3 regions of the Brevibacillus sp. AG genome follow, and region 1 is predicted to be linked to each of the others. Evidence: riboswitches for the same ligand, from Rfam matches in the RefSeq annotation. Region 1 holds a riboswitch; each other region holds the start of a gene.
The links. A riboswitch is a leader RNA that binds a small molecule or an ion and turns the genes downstream of it on or off. The one in region 1 is predicted to bind cobalamin.
Positions count from the first base shown of each region.

Region 1 (7,049 bases):
TGTGTGAAGGACTTCTCCATTCAGACTCATCTACGCTCATCAATCGATTACTCACCCAGGTGGACAGACAATCGATTAAAACCACATCATACTGCTCACTGAATGCGTGGTAATCGGTTAATCGCTCTCCTACCTCCACACAGCCCCATTCCAGCGGACGACGTGCCTGATGCAGCTCGATTCTCTGCTTCATTTCATCATCCCAGGCCTTGCCTGTCGCCACGTACAGGACTCGACTGCCCAACATCATCGCAAGCTCTTCCGCGTAGCGGCTTTTTCCTGAACGGACACCGCCTGTTACCAGCACCAAGCTCATCGCTGTTCACTTCCTTCCGCATGGACCTCGCGGAGCGCTGCCAGAAGTCTTTCATTTTCCTCTCGTCCACGCACTGCGATTCTCACATCATGTGCCGTCAAACCGGGATACATCGCACAGTTGCGGATCAGAACGCCTTTTTTGCCGAGCCGTGCCTGCAATTGTTCCGCTGGCAATCCTTCTGGTGAGCGCAGCAGCAAAAAGTTTGCCTCCCCCGGCCATACCTGCCAGCCCAACTCACCGCTGATGCAATCGATCAAATACGCACGTTCTGCTTTTATGAGCCTTCTTGTCTGTTCCTCATATGCCTGCTCCTGCAAGCACAGTTCTCCAGCTAAAAGGGCCAGTGCATTCACGCTCCAGCTCACTTGCTTCTGGCGCATCCTCGCAATGACATCCGGATGCGCAATCGCATAACCCAGGCGCAATCCCGGGATCGCGTACATTTTCGTCATCGAGCGCATCAAGATCACACGGGGAAAGCGCTCGAGCTGCGTCGCCAATGTATATTGCCGATCTTCCTCCACAAAATCGAGGAAAGCCTCATCCACGATGAGCCACGTGTTGGTCTTACTCGTCCATTCCGCCATTTGGCGAAGCTCATCCGGTTGATACAGGATTCCTGTCGGATTGTTTGGCGACCCGACAAATACGAGATCAGACTGCGTAAAAAGAGTGTGCAGCTCTATAGGATCGGGCTTGTACCCGTTCGCTTCCTTCCCGAAGCAGCCAATGACACGGGCACCATACTGCTCGGAAAGTTGCGCGTATTCCGAAAAGCAAGGATATACCACACCAACCGTTTCCGGCGAAAGACCGAGAATGGCCAGTGCCATCGCCTCCGCTGCACCATTGGCAGGCAGCAACCATTCCTCCGGCACTTGCAGCCGCTTCGCCAGCGCACGCCGAAACACACGATGTCCAGGGTCTGGGTAATGCGCTACAGCAGCCAGCGAATCCAGCAGCATCTCACGAACGCTTGCTGGCATCCCCAGCGGATTAATATTGGCACTGTAATCCAGAAACTGCCCGGGCTCTCGACCAAAGCGCTGCGCTGCGGTCAGCAAGTCTCCGCCATGACCGTACGTCTCTATTACACCTGCGCTTGTCAAAACTCTACCCCCAGCACAGCTGGAATCCCTTCATCATAGTAATGCTTGATTGGCTTCATCTCTGTCACCAAATCTGCGATGTCCAAAATCTCCTTCTTTGCGGCCCGTCCCGTAATCACGAGGTGAATATGACTTGGCCTATTTTGAATCGCTTCCAACACATCGGACAATGGCAACACATCATCAATCGGGAAGCGGTCAATCGCCAATGCATTATTTAGCTCATCCAAAATGACGACATCGTACGCTCCGGAAGAAAGCTTTTCGCTCGCAAACGCCCAAGCTTCTTTCAATGCCTGACGATGCTCCTCCGGTGTCTTCGTCCATGTGAAGCCGACACCCATTTGCACAATTTCAATGCCCAATTTATCGAAAATAATCTTTTCTCCGTATGTACGCTCCGGCGACTTGATGAATTGAACCATCAGCACCTTTTTCCCGCGCCCTGTCGCCCGCACAGCCAACCCGACTGCTGCTGTCGTTTTTCCTTTGCCGTCTCCTGTGTAAACGAGGGTCAATCCTCGCTTCTTATCGTTTTTCTCCATCGTGACCACCTCAAAAAGTGACGTATTTTACTCCGCTGTTTCCTCCAAATACTTTCCGAAGCATAAAAAAAGCGCTCTGTTTCCCCCAGTACGTAAGGAAAAACAAAGCGCGGATAGCTGAAAAGCAACAATCCTCACCTCTTCCTTTGACCCGAAGGAAATCAGTGTAAACATAAAAACAGGCAGGTCTCCTGGCTCGAGGATTATCGCTTTTCTTCTCCTTCCCGCTCCCGGATGGGCAGTGGATGGCATGGTGCCTTGAAGAACAGCTACTCTCTTACAGTGGCGGGACCGCGTTGGCTTTTCACCAAACTTCCCTTTTAACCTTGCTCCTGCGAATCGGTTTCGCAAAAACAAGGACCTGTTTCTCTTCCATATGTAAATGTCGTTCGTTCCGTTGACAAGCACTTGCTTTAATAATAGCAAAAGCTACCGAGGATTCAAGCAAAAGCTGCCGATTCGTCGCTGGTGACTATTAGCAGAAAATTTAAGATAATGACCGTTTACATGCCTGATGTTTTTCGTTACCCTATTGGCAAAACAATCGAAAGTGGTGTGCAGTCATGCTATTTCCTCCGATTCCAAAAATACCAGACATGGTCCTGCCCAGCCCACTGCCGATCAAGGAATGCGGCGAACCGATGATTCCCCTCTCTTCCCTTTCAGCTCAAATCACAGTCTATCCAGCCTACTACCACGAGGGCTATGCCGGAACACAGCCAGAAGCCTTTTTGCGAGAAGGGGCAGCACGCAAGCTCGCCATGGCAGCCTCACTACTGCCTGTTGGCTACAAGCTCGTCGTGTTGGACGGCTGGCGCTCATTTGAGGTACAGGCATCCTTGTATGATCGTTTCCGCGAAGCCTTGCTATTACAAGGCTGGCAGGAAGGACCCGCCCTCACGGAAGAATTGAGCAAATTCGTCGCTTATCCAACAACAGACCTCTCCAAACCGTCCCCTCACCTATCCGGCGGTGCAGTGGATCTGACTATCGCAGGGCCTGATGGCTGGCTGGAGATGGGGACAGACTTCGATGATTTCAGTGAACTGGCTTCCACTCGCTATTATGAAGAGTTGGCACAGTCTAAGCAAAAGGACATCGAGATTCGAGACAATCGCCGACTGCTCTATCATTTGATGACGGCTGCCGGATTCGTCAACTATCCGAAAGAATGGTGGCATTTCGAATACGGAACGCGCACTTGGGGACAAAAAACGCAGCAAGAGCCGATCTATGGCGGGGTTTTGTCGATGTAACCACAAATAATCAAGCAAGGCATGAGCCCGGTCGATACCGTACTCATGCCCAGATGGCCGCCCACTCTTCAAACTCAACAAATTCCTGTACCTCTTAGGTCACTGGTATTTCAGAAGATGCTGCTGAAACCAAAAGGCTTTTGTTGTATTCAGGTGACAATACAATATTTGTATAAGTTCCGTGCCCTGACACATAGTGATAGGAATGCTCGACGCCTGCTGGGATAAAAATAGCTGCTGGACTCTCAACAGTCTTCTCTTCTTCACCGAGTTGAACATGACACACCAGACCAGTGCCATCAGATGCATCTCCCCAAAAGAGGAAGGCACTGTCACAATGATGCGCATGTCTGTCTACATGTTTTTCAGGAATACCGGACAAATCGCATAATCCAAATATCCTTTGGATCACATAGAATGAGGCTCGCTCATCAACACGCGAATCCATCATAACCCAGCGTATCCCTGGACCGTCACGATGATACTGTAGCTCTGAAGCACCTTTTGGAAACGGCTTTCCTACCTGTAAAGAAACAGGCAGCTTTGGGCTTCCTATTGGAGGACGCTTTTCTTCGAGAAGCCGTGTTCTTCCAATTGTTTCGGGAGGAAATGGCTCATACGCTTTGGAATTCCTCTTTACGGCTTGGACATGGTAAGCCGATGTATGCGTAAAAGCATTTTGCCCAGCGATTGGGCGCAGTTCGTCCGGTCTATACCCTGTCGTTAGACGTATCGCTTGTACAAGCTCGGGAATTCTATCCAAAGAATAACGATGATCATTTCGAAGCTTTTGCAACGCAACAGTAAGCTGGATCAAGTCAGTAATTCCAGCTCTTTCGCCGATTCCTAAAATTGTCGTATCAATGACCGAAGCGCCTGCATCAATAGCCGCCAGCGCATTCGCTTGAGCAAGACCAAGATCATTATGCAGATGAACTTCAATTTCGCATCCAAATTCCTCAATGGCACGAGTTACGATTTTTTTGCATGTATCAGGCTCCCATATCCCGACAGTATCTGCCAAACTAATGCGATCTGCGCCTGCCTGCAAAGCAACATGACCTAAGCTGGATATCTTTTCCCACTCTGTCCGTGAAGCGTCTTCAATCGTGAATCTAACCTGTAAGCCAAGCTTTTTTGCTTCGATAACAGCTTGTTGGACTTTCTCTTGTATATAGCTTTCCTGGTGATGACTGAATTTGGTTTGGATAGACACATCATTAATGGAAGCCCAAATCCCCACCCAGTCTGCTTTGGCGCGCTTTACTGCATGTACTTCTTCAACAGTAGCTCTCGCATGCATTAATATTTGCGCTCGTCTTGCCGATTGAGCCACTTTTCGGCAGATTTCTTCATCCACGGCAGAAATTCCAGGATGGCCCACTTCTATGAGGTCTATCTGATAGCTTTCCAAGAGATGCAGGATGCGAATCTTGTCTTCGCATGTGAAGCGCACGCCTGATTGCTGCTCTCCTTCTCGCAGTGTTGCATCCAAAATTTGAAACGGCTTCATTTCCAGCACATCCTTACGGGTTTACTTCCTTTTTCAGGAATTCGTCTGTTTCACGCAAGAGTTGATCACGATTTTTTTCATACAACACCCAATGTGTTGCATCTTTGATAACCACTTCTTGTTTTGCAGATGCATTGGTCAGCTTATGGAAGAGGGACTTATCGGCAAAAAAGTCCAGATCTCCTCGAATGATCAACACTGGCGTCGTAATTTTCGCTGCATCAAAAATGGGTTTGTCCGTCCAGATGTAATACAGATCTACCAAAGGTCCCATTGGACGGCGGATGGATTGTTCAGGTTGCTTGCTGCTGTTAGGATCAGAGTTTACGAAGACCTTGGATACAGCATTCATTGCCTCACCGGAAACCAGATCACGTTTATCTAGCATCATGTGCCAATGGTGCATGGCCTTGTCAAACTGGACAACCTGGTACGCTGGTAATTGGGGATTGATTTCACCTGGCTTCCCTTTTGCTTCAAATGGAGTTGCCATCAAAGGTAAGGAAAAACCATGCATAACACCATAAAGCACGAGTTTTTCAATATCATCGGAATGTTCAGTCGCGTACATCCCTGCAACAACCCCACCCCAAGACCATCCTACGATACTGATTTTATCCACTTGTCGCGTTTTCTTTATGTGCTGGACGACAGCCTCCAGATCTTTTACCGCCTCAGTGGCACGGACGACAGGAGCATTCTTTACAGGTGGTTGATCCATTTCAACTGGTCGGGTAGAATGCCCAAACCCTCGGAAGTCCATCGCCCATGTGTCGTAACCTTGCTTTGCGTATTCCTCCATCCAGGAGTATCCCGGAACATCAAATGCTTGGGCGGTAGGTACGCTAAACGGTTCAAGAAACAATACAACCTCATTATTGGTGAACTTTTCCTTGTTTTTGGCACTCATGTGCCTCACATATAAGGAGACGTCCTGATCGATGCTTGGCACTTTCAGCTCTTCCGTTACGATTTCACTGGTTGATTCCACTACAGATTGAGCTTGTGTTGTACTATTTTGATTGGGGGAATCAGGAGTTGAACACCCTTGAACAAGCAGCCCTAAAGATAGGACTAGCATAAGAAAATGATTTTTCATTTGATGATTGAGATTCATAGTTTGGCACTTCTTTCAAAGTAGATTTAGAGGGTGCTAGAAATTGAAGATTCTTGACAGCAACGCAATGCATCCTGCTGCAATGATTAAGCCTGCGGGCAGCCCATTAGTCAGTAGCACTGCCAAAAGTGTTCCAAGTGTTACGCCTATGAAAACAACCGGTTGATCTGGCAAAATACTTAAGCCTTTTCCCCCGACATAAGAGATGATAAAACCTGCTAAAATGGCTATCGTTGCTTTCCAACTGACCATTTCCTTGCCAAGGGAGATGAAATCATATTTTCCTTTGGCAATCGGAATCAACAAGAATACCATTAGACAAAACAGACCCACATGGAAAATTGGTTTTTGGATTGCATCCATGACAGGCACTGCTTTTAGCAAAGATAATCCGAGCAGCAAGAGGGAAGCGTAGACGAGAACCAGATCCTTTGCCACTAATGACAAGAGGGCGATTACCAGTAAGATAATGGTGGTATGCAACATAGGAGTCCTTAGAGTAGCGTGTTATCCCAGCTTCCCTCTGCCGGGGCTTCCACCTGTACCATTTGGACGGAAGCTAAATTGACTTTGACTAGATTGGGAGCAACGGCTGGCAATAGGTCTGGTCTCTGAATGATTAGTTTGAATGCCTCAAAGCTAGCCAATACGCCGACGATATTCGCTACCGGAGCAAGCACTGCCCATGGAGCCTCTCTCTTTACATAGGCATCTGCCCATTCAGGCAAGGCGCCTTGCGATACGGAATACTTTGCACGCTCGTCTTTGATCTGATTAATTTTTTCACGCATCTCTGGCGTGAGAGGCTGTTGATAGGAAGGGTGTCTCATGGCGACCTCATAGGGCAAGGAATCGGGTGTCATGCACATGACTCCTCCGCGGAAAGGTGGTGTTACCGCAATCCAGATGGAGGGAATACCCATATCGGCTGCTGTTCTATGGATGATTACCCGTGCAACCAGATTATCCGTAGCATCTACAATCACATCTGTATCACCCAGCAGATCATGTGCATTTTCTTCGGTAACAAACTCCCTTGTTACCTTTACTTCCAGCTCTGGATTGATATCGTGAAGTATTTCCTTCGCTACTTCCGCCTTGGGAGAGTTGATTTTGCTGACAAAGCTGAGCATTTGGCGATTGAGATTACTTTCCTCAAACGAGTCTTGATCGATGACATGTAGCTTCCC
Region 1 covers NZ_JAQMYO010000007.1:352,590-359,638, forward strand. Annotated here, with positions in the region: gene cobU (bifunctional adenosylcobinamide kinase/adenosylcobinamide-phosphate guanylyltransferase) at 1-316, opposite strand, end outside; gene cobD (threonine-phosphate decarboxylase CobD) at 313-1,428, opposite strand; gene cobO (cob(I)yrinic acid a,c-diamide adenosyltransferase) at 1,425-1,973, opposite strand; cobalamin riboswitch at 2,138-2,353, opposite strand; gene POF51_RS20435 (M15 family metallopeptidase) at 2,537-3,229, shown strand; gene POF51_RS20440 (LeuA family protein) at 3,324-4,742, opposite strand; gene POF51_RS20445 (alpha/beta hydrolase) at 4,756-5,859, opposite strand; gene POF51_RS20450 (DUF441 domain-containing protein) at 5,896-6,345, opposite strand; gene POF51_RS20455 (HesA/MoeB/ThiF family protein) at 6,354-7,049, opposite strand, start outside.

Region 2 (7,049 bases), on a different contig from region 1:
AATCGGGACGTTGACACCGCAGGGGCAGCCAGGCAATCCGAAGCCGCGTTTGTTCCGATTGCCGGAACATCAAGCTGTCATTAACCGGATGGGCTTCAACAATCACGGTGCGTATTTGGCTTCCCAGCATTTGGTCGATTACGCATACTCAGATGTTCCGATTGGGATTAACATTGGGAAAAACAAAGTAACGCCGAATGAAGAGGCGGCCATCGACTATAGCAAATGTATGGACATGCTCTATGCATACGGTCACTATTTCGTCATTAACATCAGCTCTCCGAATACCCCGAATCTGCGTGACTTGCAGGAGACAGAGAGCTTGCGTCATTTGGTGCGTGCAGTAAGGGAAAAGGCAACCGAAATGGAAGCACGTTCCATCAAGAAAAAGCCGATTTTGCTGAAAGTAGCACCAGACATGTCGGATGAGCACATGCGCGATGTTGTTCACGCTGCTGTTGAAGAAGGCATTGCCGGAATTATCGCTACCAATACGACACTGTCACGCGAGGCGGTTTCCGGACATCGATTTGCCGAGGAAGCGGGCGGCTTGAGCGGAAGACCTCTTACGGAGCGTTCCACTGCTTGGGTGAAGGAGATTTATCAAGAAGTAGGAGACAAGGTACCCATCATCGGTGTCGGGGGCATTTATAACGGCGAAGACGCCTACGCGAAAATCCGAGCAGGAGCCAGTCTCGTTCAGGTGTATACGGGGATGATTTATCAAGGCCCAGGTATCGCCAAGCAAATTAACAAAAAGCTACTCAAGCTCATGCAGCGCGATGGTTTTAAACATATTAGTGAAGTAATTGGCGTAGACGCAAAAGAATAGATAGAACAAGTACGCATAGGTCGATGGCTCCGTTTGTAGAGGGTCATCGGCTTATGCGTTTTTGCTTATATTCTTCCGATTTATGTAGTGATCCGTTATAATGATGTGGGACAAACATGAATTGTCTGTCAACTCTATATGATCGGCGTTAGGTGCCTTTATGTGACGCATAAAGGGTAACAGGGAATCGGGTGAAAGTCCCGAGCGGTCCCGCCACTGTAACCAGGGAGCTCTCTTTGAGAAGGAAACCACTCATTTTCGTATGGGGAAGGACAAAGAGCGCATGGATCTGGAAGCCAGGAGACCTACCTAGTAGCCACACCCAGAAAACCTTCGCGGAAAGGAGCGGTGAATACGAGGCAATGAGGCTGTATAGTCAGTCTGTTGTTTTGTGTGCACATCTCGTCCATTGATGGATGGGATTTTTTTGTTTGTAGGAAAAGAACGAAAGTCAGTGAAGGAGGAAGGAACATGAATCGATCTCGTCTCGTATCTACTTGTTTGATGATCGCGGGCTTTGTCCTGTATTTCCTGCTCAATGAACCAGAGACAGGACATGCGATGCACATCATGGAAGGGTATTTGCCATTATCCTGGGCCTTATTTTGGTGGGCTGTCTTCTTGCCATTTTTTATTCTTGGGATTCGCTCGATTAACAAGATTGTAAAAGAACATCCCGAAATGAAGCTCCTTATTGGTGTTGCAGGAGCGTTTGCATTTGTTTTATCTGCACTGAAAATCCCTTCAGTTACAGGCAGCAGCTCTCACCCGACTGGAACGGGCCTTGGCGCCATTATGTTTGGGCCTTTTGCGATGTCTGTGTTAGGGAGCATGGTGCTCTTGTTTCAAGCCTTGCTTTTGGCACATGGAGGTTTGACTACGCTAGGGGCAAATGCTGTATCCATGGCAGTAGTAGGACCACTGGTGGCATACGGAATCTATCGGGTGATCATGAAAGTGCGCGGAAGCCAGCGTCTGGCTGTTTTTGCGGCGGCTGCCTTGGCTGACCTCGCTACCTATGTGGTGACTTCGATTCAACTGGCACTCGCATTTCCAGCTGAATCTGGTGGAGTGTTGGCCTCGTTTGCCAAATTTGCAGGAATTTTTGCATTCACGCAAGTTCCGCTCGCAATCAGTGAAGGTCTGTTGACCGTTCTTGTTTGGAACTGGTTGTTATCTTACAACGCAAAAGAGCTTACACAGCTTCGTTTGCTCAAACGGGAGGAATCGCTGTGAAAAAAGGATGGAACTGGCTATTACTCTTGGGGGTAATCGTACTGGCGATTGTCCCACTGTTGCTGGTGCAGGATTCGGAATTTGGCGGCGCAGACGGCGTGGCGGAGGAAGCGATTAAGGAAATTGCTCCGAACTACGAACCGTGGTTCCAGCCGCTGATAGAACCGCCAGGGGGAGAGACGGAGAGCCTATTGTTTGCGGTGCAGGCGGCGTTGGGAGCGGGAGTGGTTGGATACGCCGTGGGCTTGTACAAAGGTCGGTTGGATAAGCGGAAAAAATGAACGGGCTGCAGCTTGATTCTCTCTCTTATCAAAACAGGCTGAAACGTCTGCCGCCAGCTCATAAGCTCTTGCTGGCGAGTGCATTGTTACTGCTCGTCTTGGTGGGACATGTATGGATGCAGATGGCCGTCGTTGTTTGGATGACGGTATGGGTAGTGGTGTATGCCCGTATACCTGTCCGTATCTATTGTGCCTTTATGATCGTGTCGCTCTCGTTTTTCGCGGCGGGGCTCCCTGCCCTATTGGTAGAAGGGGCGAAAGCAGGCGAAGTACAGGTCCAGGTCGCGGCAGCATGGGAGTTGGGGTCGTATGTGCTCTATGTGCCGACGTCATCATTCAGTAAAGTTTGGATCTTATTTTGGCGTACCATGGCGAGCTTATCTTGCTTTGCCTTCATTTTGTTTACCGTGCCGTTTGCCGAAATCTTGCAGGTGTTTCGCCGACTTCGTATGCCTGTCCTTGTGACTGATTTATTAATGATCATGTATCGGTTTATTTTTGTGTTAATAACGATTTCTCACCAGCTCTGGATTGCCCAACGTTCGCGTGGAGGTCATCGCGGCTTCCGAGCGACGCTTCGGGATGCAGGGGTTCTCGTTGCGCAATTGTTTGTCAGAGCGATGCGCAAATACGAAGCCTTGCATAAAGGAATGGCGGCTAGAGGCTTCGGGGAGAGCATGCAGGTGCTCGCGTTTCATACCCATGCTCGTTCGCGACGTTATGAATGGGAGTCAATCGCAGGCTGTATGCTGCTGGTGCTGCTTGAGTGGTGGACAGGAGGTTGGTAGTTATGACATCACGGTTGTTGGAGTTCATTGATTTGCAGTACACCTATCCAGGAGGGCGGGGACCCGTCCTGTCTGGGCTGTCCTTATGGATTCCAGAGGGGAAAAAATGTGTCCTTTTGGGACGAAACGGCTGTGGGAAGTCTACCTTGTTCTTGCATGGGAACGGGATCATCGAGCCACAGCAGGGACAGGTGCTGTGGAAGGGGAAACCGCTAGTCTACAAACGAGCCGCACTGCAAGAAATGACGCAAAAGGTAGGCTTGGTCTTTCAAGATCCCGAGCATCAGCTGATCGCAAGTACGGTCGCAGAAGATATATCCTACGGTTTATGCAATCAGAATCTGCCTACGGAAGTCATCCGGGCAAAGGTAGAAAAAGTGCTGGATGCATTCGGATTGAGAGAGCTGGCAGAAGCTCCGATTCATCATTTGAGCCTGGGACAAAAACGGCGTCTGGCACTCGCGGGGGTCATGGTCATGGAGCCAGAGCTTTTGCTGTTGGACGAGCCTACTGCGTATCTGGATCGTTATCAGACTAAAAATTTGCTGCGGGAGCTCGATGCGATTCACCGGCAAGGAACGACTGTTTTGATGGCGACACATGATATGGATATCGCGTTTGAATGGGCAGAGTGGATTTGCATCATGGATGAAGGCAGGCTTGTTTTCGCGGGAGATCCGCAGGAGGCATTGGAAAATAGAACTATGCTGGAGAGTCTTCATCTGGGTATGCCGTTGCTCGTTGATGTGTGGGAGGCACTGCCTGAGCAGTGGAAGCGTGAACTTGGCGGAAATATTCCACGCTCGGTCGACGAGCTGCGAAAAATGCTCAGTGTTCAACGGGTGTGGTGAATGGAGTGGCGGCTTTCGGGCAAGCTAACCCCAAAAAGCCATGGAGGTACGCTGGTATGGAACAAGACTCTGTCATGAGTACATCGGTCCCGAATCACCAGGAAAAAGGAATTTCACGTAAGGTGAAGGATGAACTGATGTATCAAGTATTGGAGAAAGAGATGACTACCGTCGAGCAGGAAAAGAAGATAAAAGATGATTATTTAAAGGGAAAGGCGTAAGTTCGCGCCAAGAAGCCCTTCTCGCCACAATCAAGGCGTGAAGGGCTTTTTTCATGGAATGATCCCCGTACCCACCCTCGACCCTGCCGGAATTTTCAACATGAACCCTGTTGAAGGGGGAGGTGTTCGCCTTTTGCAGACAGACTACCGACTTCCATGCCTCTTACGTATGTAAAATTTGATTCTCGAAGAAAAAGTAAGAAGATTGTGCGGATTTTGTAGGGATATGTCCATTCATCACGAATAACGTAAAGAAGGCACTTACTTACAATGGGGGAAGTGATGAGGTTGTGATTTCAACTTTGAATAAGACGCTATGCGTTCAGCAACTCGTAGAAAAATTAAGAGACAAGCAGCTTCTTCATGTACCGATCGCTGATCTTCAAGAATCCAATAAAGCATTGTATGAATACGTCAATCAGCTCAATGACTCGATTGCGATCATTCCGACCACGATTAATTCTGTCATTACCGGCGTCATCCGCTTCCAGGAAGGGTACTTTATTACCTTGGGCATGCTCATTTGGAAAGACGCTAACAAAAAAGGGGCGTTCAAAGAAGGGACATTTCTTTTTTATAAGCATGACGCTCATGATTCGATTGAGGATTGCGTCCACATTACCAATTCCATCGAAAATCACAATCTGATGGAAAGCTTGTTCTTTGCGTGCTGCGAGAGCAAGGATGGCGATTCCGTACTTTCCTATTCGCATATCGAGCATGCGATTACATACGGAGAGCTGTATCGTGACATGAAGACCAAAATCAAAAAAGGGTTTGCGTAATCGCTGCAAAACGAGAGGCGGAAAAACTTTACATGACATGTTACGAGTGATATACTGCTATAAATTTTAAAAATTTCCAATTGAAGAGGAGTTTACCTATATCATGATGATGAAGAAGTAACGTCTTGCCATCCACCAGTTGGCCCGACCCCCTCCATGTAAATGGTTTTGTCTACCCACAAATAAAAACCACTTACAACAAAATGGAGGAATATCACGATGAGTAAACCTGAAATGAATGTTGCCTTAGTAATTGGTCCGGATACGGATCTGGACAGCCAAGCAATCCGGAATACACTTGAGTATTTTGGAGCGCGAGTCTTTACGTACTGGATTGGTCGACCGAGCGATTTGATTGATGTATTGAATGGTAGCGACCTCTACCCAAATACCGACATGATTGTTCTGAATTTCCATGGGGATGAGGGAAGCCTCATCATGCCAGAGCTGGGCGAGGACGTATACGAGGAAGGAGAACCAAAGGGTGATTTTGGTCCTGACGACGTTAGACGTTTTGCCAAGCTAGATGGAAAAATCGTGTTAGGTAACGGATGCTCGCTTGGTGATCCTGAATTAGCGAAGGCCTTTATGGACAGTGGTTGCCATACGTATATCGGGCCAGATGATTACCCGGACGGAAATTCTGCGCTGATGTTCGCCCTGCGCTTTTTCTACGAGGTAATTCAAAACAAGAAAAGCGTGGAAGAAGCTTTTCGAATCGCAAAAGCAACGGATGAAGAAACCGAGATGTATCAGCTTTATGTAAAAGAGTAATGTCAACGCAAAGGGAGCCTTTTTAAGGCTCTTTTTGCATTATTATGCCCGAAAAGATTCGTCTTTGTCGAGAAATGTCAGGTTGTTATTCTTGTTGAGAGGAATATTTTGAATTATGGTAGGGGGGATTCATTTTAGTTAAGGGGGTCCTTTTTCATTGATGAAAATGTCTTTTTTCATAGTGGCTTTCGCTATCATGTTGGCTGGATGTAGCTCCGGGCCATCAACGGATACGGCAGCAACACCAGCTTCACCTACACCAGAAGCGACTGCTCCTGCGGCGACGGAGAAAGCAACGATCACGAAGAGTGAATTTGAACAGATTGAAAATGGGATGAGCTTTGAGGAAGTAAAAAAAATAGTGGGCGGGGAAGGTGAACTGCTCGCTGAGGTTGGTAAAGCAGGAGAGGAAGGACACACGATCGTCTACATGTATGAGGGAGAAGGGACGATTGGAGCAAATGCGAATTTTTCTTTCCGAGGCGGAATTCTGCAAGTTAAATCGCAAATCGGACTGCAATAGGGTGAAAAAGGGCGTAGGCAAATGCTTGCGTCCTTTTTCTATTAGGTGAGTGTACAGGCAAATCATGAGAAATGTGCATACAGTAGGGTGTCTAAGGAAAGGGGGAGGCAGAATGGGTTTCTTTAATGGCTTTGATGACTTTGCTCTGATCCTAGTTCTGTTTGTTTTGCTTGTCATTGTCGGATGTGATTGTGATTAGGAAATGGGTTTAAGCAAAAGAGTAATGCAAAGGGACATACGATCCCTTTGCATTATTCATTTATGAAACGAGGTGAGAGTGAAAAGTGGCTAGACAAATGAATGGCTTTAGCCCTGAATTTGCAGATTGGCTGAAATCAAATAAGGTCTCGATCAGAAAGCTACAGAAAAATCCTGAATCCCTTGGGCAGTATTATCAAGAGTGGGCAAAAACGAGCCGTCGGCCGAGAAAAGAGTCTCGACCACCACGGCTTTCTAATCTAAATCTTGATATAGGCACAATCCTCAATGGTGTAAAAGTAGCAAACGAGGTATTCAAAACTTTCCAAGGAACGAATGGGATTGGAAGTATGTTTAGAAGGTTTATGTAGTGGAAATACGAACTGTGCCAGGATTTATTCCGCTAATCCCAACTCTTCATAAACCTTGCTTGATACAACACCGTTTGGCTTTAATTTTCGATCCCGTTGAAATTTCTTTAGAGCTGTAGTTGTCGAGGATCGAAACTTGCCATCGCATACCCCGTGAAAATAACCAGCGCTCTTTAATCGAGATTGGAT
Region 2 covers NZ_JAQMYO010000006.1:123,464-130,512, forward strand. Annotated here, with positions in the region: gene POF51_RS16850 (quinone-dependent dihydroorotate dehydrogenase) at 1-832, shown strand, start outside; cobalamin riboswitch at 966-1,159, shown strand; gene POF51_RS16855 (energy-coupling factor ABC transporter permease) at 1,304-2,068, shown strand; gene POF51_RS16860 (energy-coupling factor ABC transporter substrate-binding protein) at 2,065-2,349, shown strand; gene cbiQ (cobalt ECF transporter T component CbiQ) at 2,346-3,137, shown strand; gene POF51_RS16870 (energy-coupling factor ABC transporter ATP-binding protein) at 3,140-3,988, shown strand; gene POF51_RS16875 (hypothetical protein) at 4,045-4,209, shown strand; gene POF51_RS16880 (hypothetical protein) at 4,500-4,994, shown strand; gene POF51_RS16885 (delta-aminolevulinic acid dehydratase) at 5,214-5,768, shown strand; gene POF51_RS16890 (hypothetical protein) at 5,929-6,291, shown strand; gene yjcZ (sporulation protein YjcZ) at 6,404-6,490, shown strand; gene POF51_RS16900 (hypothetical protein) at 6,576-6,860, shown strand; gene POF51_RS16905 (L,D-transpeptidase family protein) at 6,885-7,049, opposite strand, start outside.
Region 2: it holds a riboswitch for cobalamin, as region 1 does, so the genes downstream of both, POF51_RS16855 (energy-coupling factor ABC transporter permease) here and cobO (cob(I)yrinic acid a,c-diamide adenosyltransferase) in region 1, are expected to answer to the same signal.

Region 3 (7,049 bases), on a different contig from region 1:
TTGATTTTTTTTTTGTGCCCCGAGCTTCGCGAGCCACTCTGTCAATGCGTACGGCTCCTCGATCGTTTGCCAAGGGAAGCCAGACTGCAAGCGGCGGTCTCGATGGTGCAAGATCCGCTCTTCCATTTCCTCATCCGTGATTTGTGCGGTCGCGATGTAAACACCCGAGGAGCCCAAATGAGCCGCGTATTTTTCGGCAAACGTGCTTTTTCCGCTGCGTGCTCCGCCTGTAATCAGTACGATCATGCTTCTTTCTCCTTAAACAACCTCTTATACTTGCGATTGCAAAATAATTTGCGGCAAATGATGAACAGGATGCTCCATGACAATCGGTCTGGTTCCGTATACAGCCTCTATTCTGTCACTTTGCAAGATGTCTTTTGGTGCGCCAACGCTTATCTGCTTTCCTCTGTGCAGCATCAAAATACGATCGCAGTATAGGGAGGCCAGATTCAGATCGTGCAGCACAGCGATGACCGTCACCTGCGTCGTCTTTTGCCATTTTCGCACGATGTCCATGAGTTGAATCTGGTACCCGATATCAAGGTAGGTCGTGGGTTCATCGAGCAACAGCACCTGAGGTCTTTGGATCAATGCCTTCCCCAAAGCTACGCGCTGCTTTTCCCCACCACTCAACTGATCCAGTGTGCGCTCTTCCAAATGTTCAAGACCGAGCATCTGTACGATTTCATCAATGAGCGATGCGACATCCTGCTTCTCTTCCCCTAGCCAATTTTGGTAAGGAAAGCGACCCATTTCCAACACCTCTCGGACACGAAAGCCGACTGGCGGCAGACCCTCTTGCTCCAGAACTGCCAGTATTTTGGCAAGCTCTTTGCGTGGATAGGAATGAAGCTTTTTCTCTTGAAGCAAAATGTCTCCTGCATCTGCCTTAATGACACCTGAAATTATTTTTAGCAAGGTAGATTTTCCGCTTCCATTTGGTCCGATGATGCCAAAAAATTCTCCCTTGTCCACGCAAAAATCGATGCCGTGCAAAACAGGCGTATCCTGATACGATTTTTGCAAGTTGCGCACATTGATCATTGCAAACGTTACCTCTTCCTAAAGCGTTTATTTTGCTTCAATAAATAGGCGAAAAACGGTGCTCCCAGAAATGCTGTCACGACACCGAGCGGGATTTCTGTTGGACTCAGCAGCATTCTGGCAAGAGTGTCGGCCCACAGCACGTAAATACCACCGCAGATCGCAGACATCGGCAGTAAAATACGATGGTCAGGACCAACCAGCAATCGGACGAGATGCGGTACCACCAGGCCAACGAACCCGATAATTCCCGCGATAGAAACCGCCGCTGCAGTCAGGAGGGTCGAAACGACCAGAACCACTAACTTCGTTCCATCCACATGGACGCCGAGATGCGCAGCCTGCCGCTCCCCCAACGCAAATAGGTTCAAGGAACGCGCATAGCTCACAAGTACCATTCCACCTATGACCAAGTACGGAATCAAGACGTACGTAAAGGCCCACCCTCGAAATGACAGGCTGCCCATAAGCCAGAACACGATCTCATTCACCGTCTGGTCGGATAGCGACACCATAAACGAAACGAGTGAGCCGAGAAAAGCCTGCACCACGACACCAGACAAAATCAGGGTCTCTGTTTGCAGCTTTCCTTGCGTATTCGCGAGTCCGAGTACGATCCATAAACTGAGCAATCCTGTAAGAAAAGCGACGACAGGCGTGCTCCATGCACCCAAAAAGGTGATTTGCAAGCCAAAAAGGATCAAGAAGGCTGCTCCGACAGCAGAACCCGATGCCACGCCCATCGTAAACGGATCTGCAAGCGGATTGCGCAATACTCCCTGAAAGCCCGCTCCCGCAAGTGACAAGCAGGCGCCAATCAAGACAGCCAATACAACGCGTGGAAAACGAACCTTCATGACAATTTGCTCAGATGACTCCGGCCATGCTACGGTGATCCACTCAGACAAGCCAGGGATTTGATGGAGCAGGATGAGCCATACTTGCGAAATGGGGAGTTGTGCCGCCCCCATCGAGATGCTGATAACTATTGATGCCAGAAGGACGAGACAACTAACTCCTCCCCATATGAACAATCGTTTCTTCATTTTATTTCACCAAGTCAGGGTAAATCGCCTTGGCTACTTCGATTAAGCCTTGTGTAATACGCGGACCAGGGCGAGACAAAATATTTTGGTCCATGCCAAAGATTTGTTTTTCACGGATCGCCTTCATTTTATCCCAGCCATTGCGATTCGCGATCATATCCTCTAGCTTGATGCCAGTCTTTTCATCGGTAATTCCGCTCGCATACAAAATGACGTCTGGATCGTTTTGCAAAATCTTTTCTTCACTGATCGGATTCCACCCTTCGGTGTCGGAAGCAATGTTTGTTGCTCCAGCCAGGGTGATGAGTTCATCCATGAATTCGCCTTTTCCGACTGTCCAGCCTGGGGAAAATTCCAGATATACCTTTTTCTTCTCTTCCGGTTTTACATTTTTCACTGCTTCTTGAACGTACGCGATGTCTTTCTTCATTTGCGCGACGACTTTTTCGGCTTGTTCCTGTGTGTTCGTGATAACTCCCATCGCCAAAACATTGTTTAGGATGTCATCCATCTTTGTCGGATGGGCAATATAGACTGGCATTCCGAGAGATTTGAGCTTGTCAGCCACTGGCTTTTCCATCGAAATCCCACCGACGACCATATCCGGCGTTTGAGCGAGAATGGCTTCTTCATTTGGTTTGACGACTCCGCCAATTTTCGGTTTTGCCTTCGCCGCATCTGGATAATCATCATAGTCTGAGACAGCTACGATCCGATCTTCCAAGCCTAATGCGAACAAAATCTCTGTCTCGGCAGGTGATGTAGAGACGATTCGCTCAGGAGCTTTTGCAAAGGTTACTTCTTTTCCTGTTGCATCCTTGACGGTCAATGGATACGTTGTTTGTTTTGCAGGTTGCTCGGCCGCATTCTCTTGCGGTGCTGTCTGCGGTGCGCTTGTTTGTCCCCCTGGTGCTGGCTGGCTGTTATCGTTACCCGCACAACCTGCGAGGCTAGCCGCAACTAGTAGTGGGATCATGAATCGCAATGAACGTTTCATATGTAGAACTTCCTTTCTGCATGTCTGATTGACTGTTCCTTTCCAATAAAAAAATCGACCCTTGCTTCCATTCGGAAATCAAAGGGTCGGCACCTCAGGGCAAACAGACAGGATGGTCTGCTTCCTGAAATAGGCCGATCCTTTCCGCGAAGGCAACAGGCACTAAAACAAACAGGCAGGTCTCCTGGCTTACGGCTGAGGAACGAGCCGATTTACAGTGGCGGGACCGCGTCGGATTTTCACCGACTTCCCTTTTCACCCGATCTTTTCGTTAAAAAGACGAGGCACCTATTTGCTGTTACGTTTGAAATTGTCACAGTCCATGACTCATCCTACATCATAGCATTCCTTGATTAAAAAAAGAATGACAAACACATAAGCCAATACTTTCTTGCCTGGCTATTTCCCTCGTTTGTCCAAATAATCGAGAATGCCCATGGAGCATACTTGTAAATCGAGCTTGAGTACTTCGAATACTTCGTGGTCACTGCTGATTCCTTGTGACTGTAGATGATCCGAGACTCGTTCAAATAACGTAAGAGACAGCTCATTGTATGATTGTCCAGCAACAAGCGCTGTCTCTCCTTCCGCCACAAACATGGGGAGCCACTCGCGTATTTGGCGGTACACGTCATCTACCTGCTCTGTCATCCCAAAATGACCAAAGTAAATGCGACTCAGTTTGCGCGCTTCAAAACGGCTTAGAGACGCTAACATGGCATCCGGGTCAAACTGATTCGGCGAAGTAGATGGCAGCACGAGGTGTATGCCATCCTTTTTAAGCTGTGGATAGAGCACACCTGCCGTATCACCTGTGAACATGCCGCGGCTTACTGGATCGTAGATGCTGAAGTGATGATTGGCATGCCCTGGCGAATCCAGAAACTCCAATACGCAATTCTCTCCGATCTTTAGTGTATCTCCGTCCCCACGAATCAAAATCTGTTCCTCGAGAACAGCCTCAATCGGATCAAACAATCGATCAAAATCATCATGATACACCGCTCTCGCGCCTGCGATCAGTCGGCTCGGATCTATGAGATGACGTGCACCTTTCGGGTGGACAACGACCTTTGCGTTCGGACAATCCTTCAGAAACAGTCCTACTCCTCCTGCATGATCCAAGTGAATGTGCGTCACGATGATGTATTTGACTTGTTCCGGCTTATAACCGAGCTTGGCGAGACCGGCCTTGATGTATGGGACGGAGGGGCTTGGTCCTGTTTCTACCAATGTGAGCTCCTCTTCCGCGATCACATACGTCCCCGTACGTTCCGCCCAGCCCATATCGAAACCGTCTATTAAATGGATGCGTTCCCCTAAGTAAATTGGCTCTGTTGCTTGCATGTAAATACTCCTCCTTTTCAAAAGTCTCGCGTTGCCATTGTGTTGGAATATTTACACTTTACCATCTATACTGTAGGGATTGGGGATGAATCACACAAAATCTTCATATTTTCATGATAATATGAGGGCAACAAAATCGATTCCATTATCTGGAGGGGTGCAAAAATGGGTCAACTTTTTTCTGAATTACGACCTGAGCATGAGAAGTTTATCAAGAAGCAACGGATGTTCTTTGTTGCCTCTGCTCCTATGGACACAAATGGTCACGTGAATCTTTCACCGAAAGGGTACGATTCTTTTCGCATAGTATCGCCTACCGAGGTCGCCTATTTAGACCTGACTGGAAGTGGAAACGAAACCAGCGCTCATCTGCAGGAAAATGGCAGGATTACTCTCATGTTCTGTGCGTTTGAAGGCCCCCCTCTCATCATGCGACTATTCGGCAAAGGAACGGTTATTCTCCCAGATACGCCTCGGTGGGATGAGCTCGTAAAAGAATTCCCGCTTCTGCCCGGTGCTCGTCAAATCATTACCGTCAACATACAGGAAGTAAAGACCTCTTGCGGCTGGGCTATCCCCTTCTATTCCTATTCAAAAGAACGCGACACCCTTCAGAAATGGACCTTGGCTAAAGACGAGCAAGAACTGCTTGATTATCAAAAGGAAAACAACGTAGTAAGCATGGATGGATTGCCAACCCCATTGGGGCAAAAACTTTTTCCCGCAGTAGGTGGGGATAACTAAAAGTAAAACGAAAAGAAGCTGCCCTACTCGCAGCTTCTTTTTTGAAATCTCTTTACTTGCTCGTATAAATGACCACTGCATCTTTGAGAAACTCGGCAACACCAGGCTGTTCCTTGTCGTAATAGGCCGTGAAGCGCGGGTCTTCGACGTACATCTGGGCAACACCTGCGTGCGCATCTTTGCTGTAGCTGTCCCAATAAAAGCTCAGCCATTGACGGTGAAGATCCGCTGCTTTTTGCGCCAATTCATGAGCAGGATCACCTGTCGAAAAAGCCTGCGCCAACGTCTCGTGCAGCTCTGCATTCAATTTCTCCAGCACGGCATACTGTTCTTCTGTCATGCCTTTGACCTTCTGATTGGATTTGTCAACCTGGTCACTTCCATATTTTGAGCGGATTTCTTCTCCGTACTGGGCCTCGTTGTCGTCAATCAACTTTTGTTTGAAGCCTTCAAATTTTTGTTTGTCACTCATCGTTTTGGTCCCCTCTCTTTGTGCTAATGTCAAATCGACATTGGCGATTAACGCATCCAATTGCGTTCGCCTTTCCAGGAGCTTCTCGCGGTGCTCCCGCAGTGCCCGGTCAGCATCAAAGGTTGGTGAATCCAGGATCTCCTTGATCTCCTCCAAGCTCACACCCAGCTCGCGGTAAAAAAGGATTTGCTGCAATCGATCAACCTCTTGCTGTCCGTAAATGCGATACCCTGACGAATTGACTCTCGCCGGCTTGAGAAGGTCAATTTCATCGTAGTATCGGAGCGTCCGGGTGCTGACACCCGCCAGGAGTCCTAGCTTTTGCACCGTATATTCCATGTTCATTCCTCCTGACAAATTGATCGTACACATTTACGGACCGTCAATGTCAAACACATTTTCATCAAAAAATTAGCGTTACTCTATTTTCATAATTTGCTAAAATATAGAGAAAGCCATACAAGGGGGGATTTCAATGCTCTATGTCTTCGGCTTCATTGTAGCGGTACTCGGTGCCGGATGGGGATTAACAGGTCTGCTTAGTCTCAAAGCGAGAGATAAACATGCCATCACCCATTACAGTGACGATGCTTATAACCAGCAAACCTTGTTCCAGATGCACAACAACCCTGACCAAGGCATGTAAAATAAAAAATGGCTGCCCGCAACTTGTGCATGGGCAGCCATCTTTGTTTCTTACAGAGCTTGGAATGTATCAGTCAATACCGGTACGATTTGCTTCTTACGGGAGACAACGCCCTTCAGAACAGCTTTGTTGTCCACCAATGTTACTTGGTACGCTTTTTCTACTGCTTGAGTTGCGCTGCCGAGTGCGATCGCAACAGAATCGTTATTCAAGATATCCGTTACAACAAACACGAACAAATCCAAACCTTTTTCAGCGATGTTTGCATTCATAGCTGCTTCCAGTTCGCTTTGGCGTGCAAGTACATCATTTACGTCCACCGCATTTACTTGTGCGATTTCTACCTTCGCATTGCCCATTTGGAACTCTTTTGCATCCAACGTGAGCAGTTGTGCGATTGTTTTGTCGCTCAGGTCTGCTCCCGCTTTGAGCATGTCCAGACCGTATGCTTGCAAATCAACACCCGCGATTTCAGCCAGCTCGTGTGCAGCAGCTACATCTTGCTCCGTGCAAGTTGGAGATTTCAACAGCAACGTATCCGAAATGATAGCAGAAAGCATCAAGCCCGCCATCTCTTTTGGAATGTCTACGCCGTTTTCTTTGTACATCTTCTTCAAAATGGTTGTGGTGCATCCAACAGGCTCTGCACGGAAGTAGAGAGGATTGCTCGTCTCAAAGTTCGCAATACGGTGATGGTCGATCACTTCTACCACTTGCACTTGCTCAATATCATTCGCGCTTTGTTGGCGC
Region 3 covers NZ_JAQMYO010000002.1:208,790-215,838, reverse strand. Annotated here, with positions in the region: gene cobU (bifunctional adenosylcobinamide kinase/adenosylcobinamide-phosphate guanylyltransferase) at 1-246, opposite strand, end outside; gene POF51_RS05945 (ABC transporter ATP-binding protein) at 271-1,047, opposite strand; gene POF51_RS05940 (FecCD family ABC transporter permease) at 1,056-2,093, opposite strand; gene POF51_RS05935 (ABC transporter substrate-binding protein) at 2,095-3,090, opposite strand; cobalamin riboswitch at 3,248-3,397, opposite strand; gene POF51_RS05930 (MBL fold metallo-hydrolase) at 3,490-4,437, opposite strand; gene POF51_RS05925 (pyridoxamine 5'-phosphate oxidase family protein) at 4,603-5,181, shown strand; gene POF51_RS05920 (MerR family transcriptional regulator) at 5,234-5,992, opposite strand; gene POF51_RS05915 (hypothetical protein) at 6,129-6,299, shown strand; gene POF51_RS05910 (manganese-dependent inorganic pyrophosphatase) at 6,350-7,049, opposite strand, start outside.
Region 3: it holds a riboswitch for cobalamin, as region 1 does, so the genes downstream of both, POF51_RS05935 (ABC transporter substrate-binding protein) here and cobO (cob(I)yrinic acid a,c-diamide adenosyltransferase) in region 1, are expected to answer to the same signal.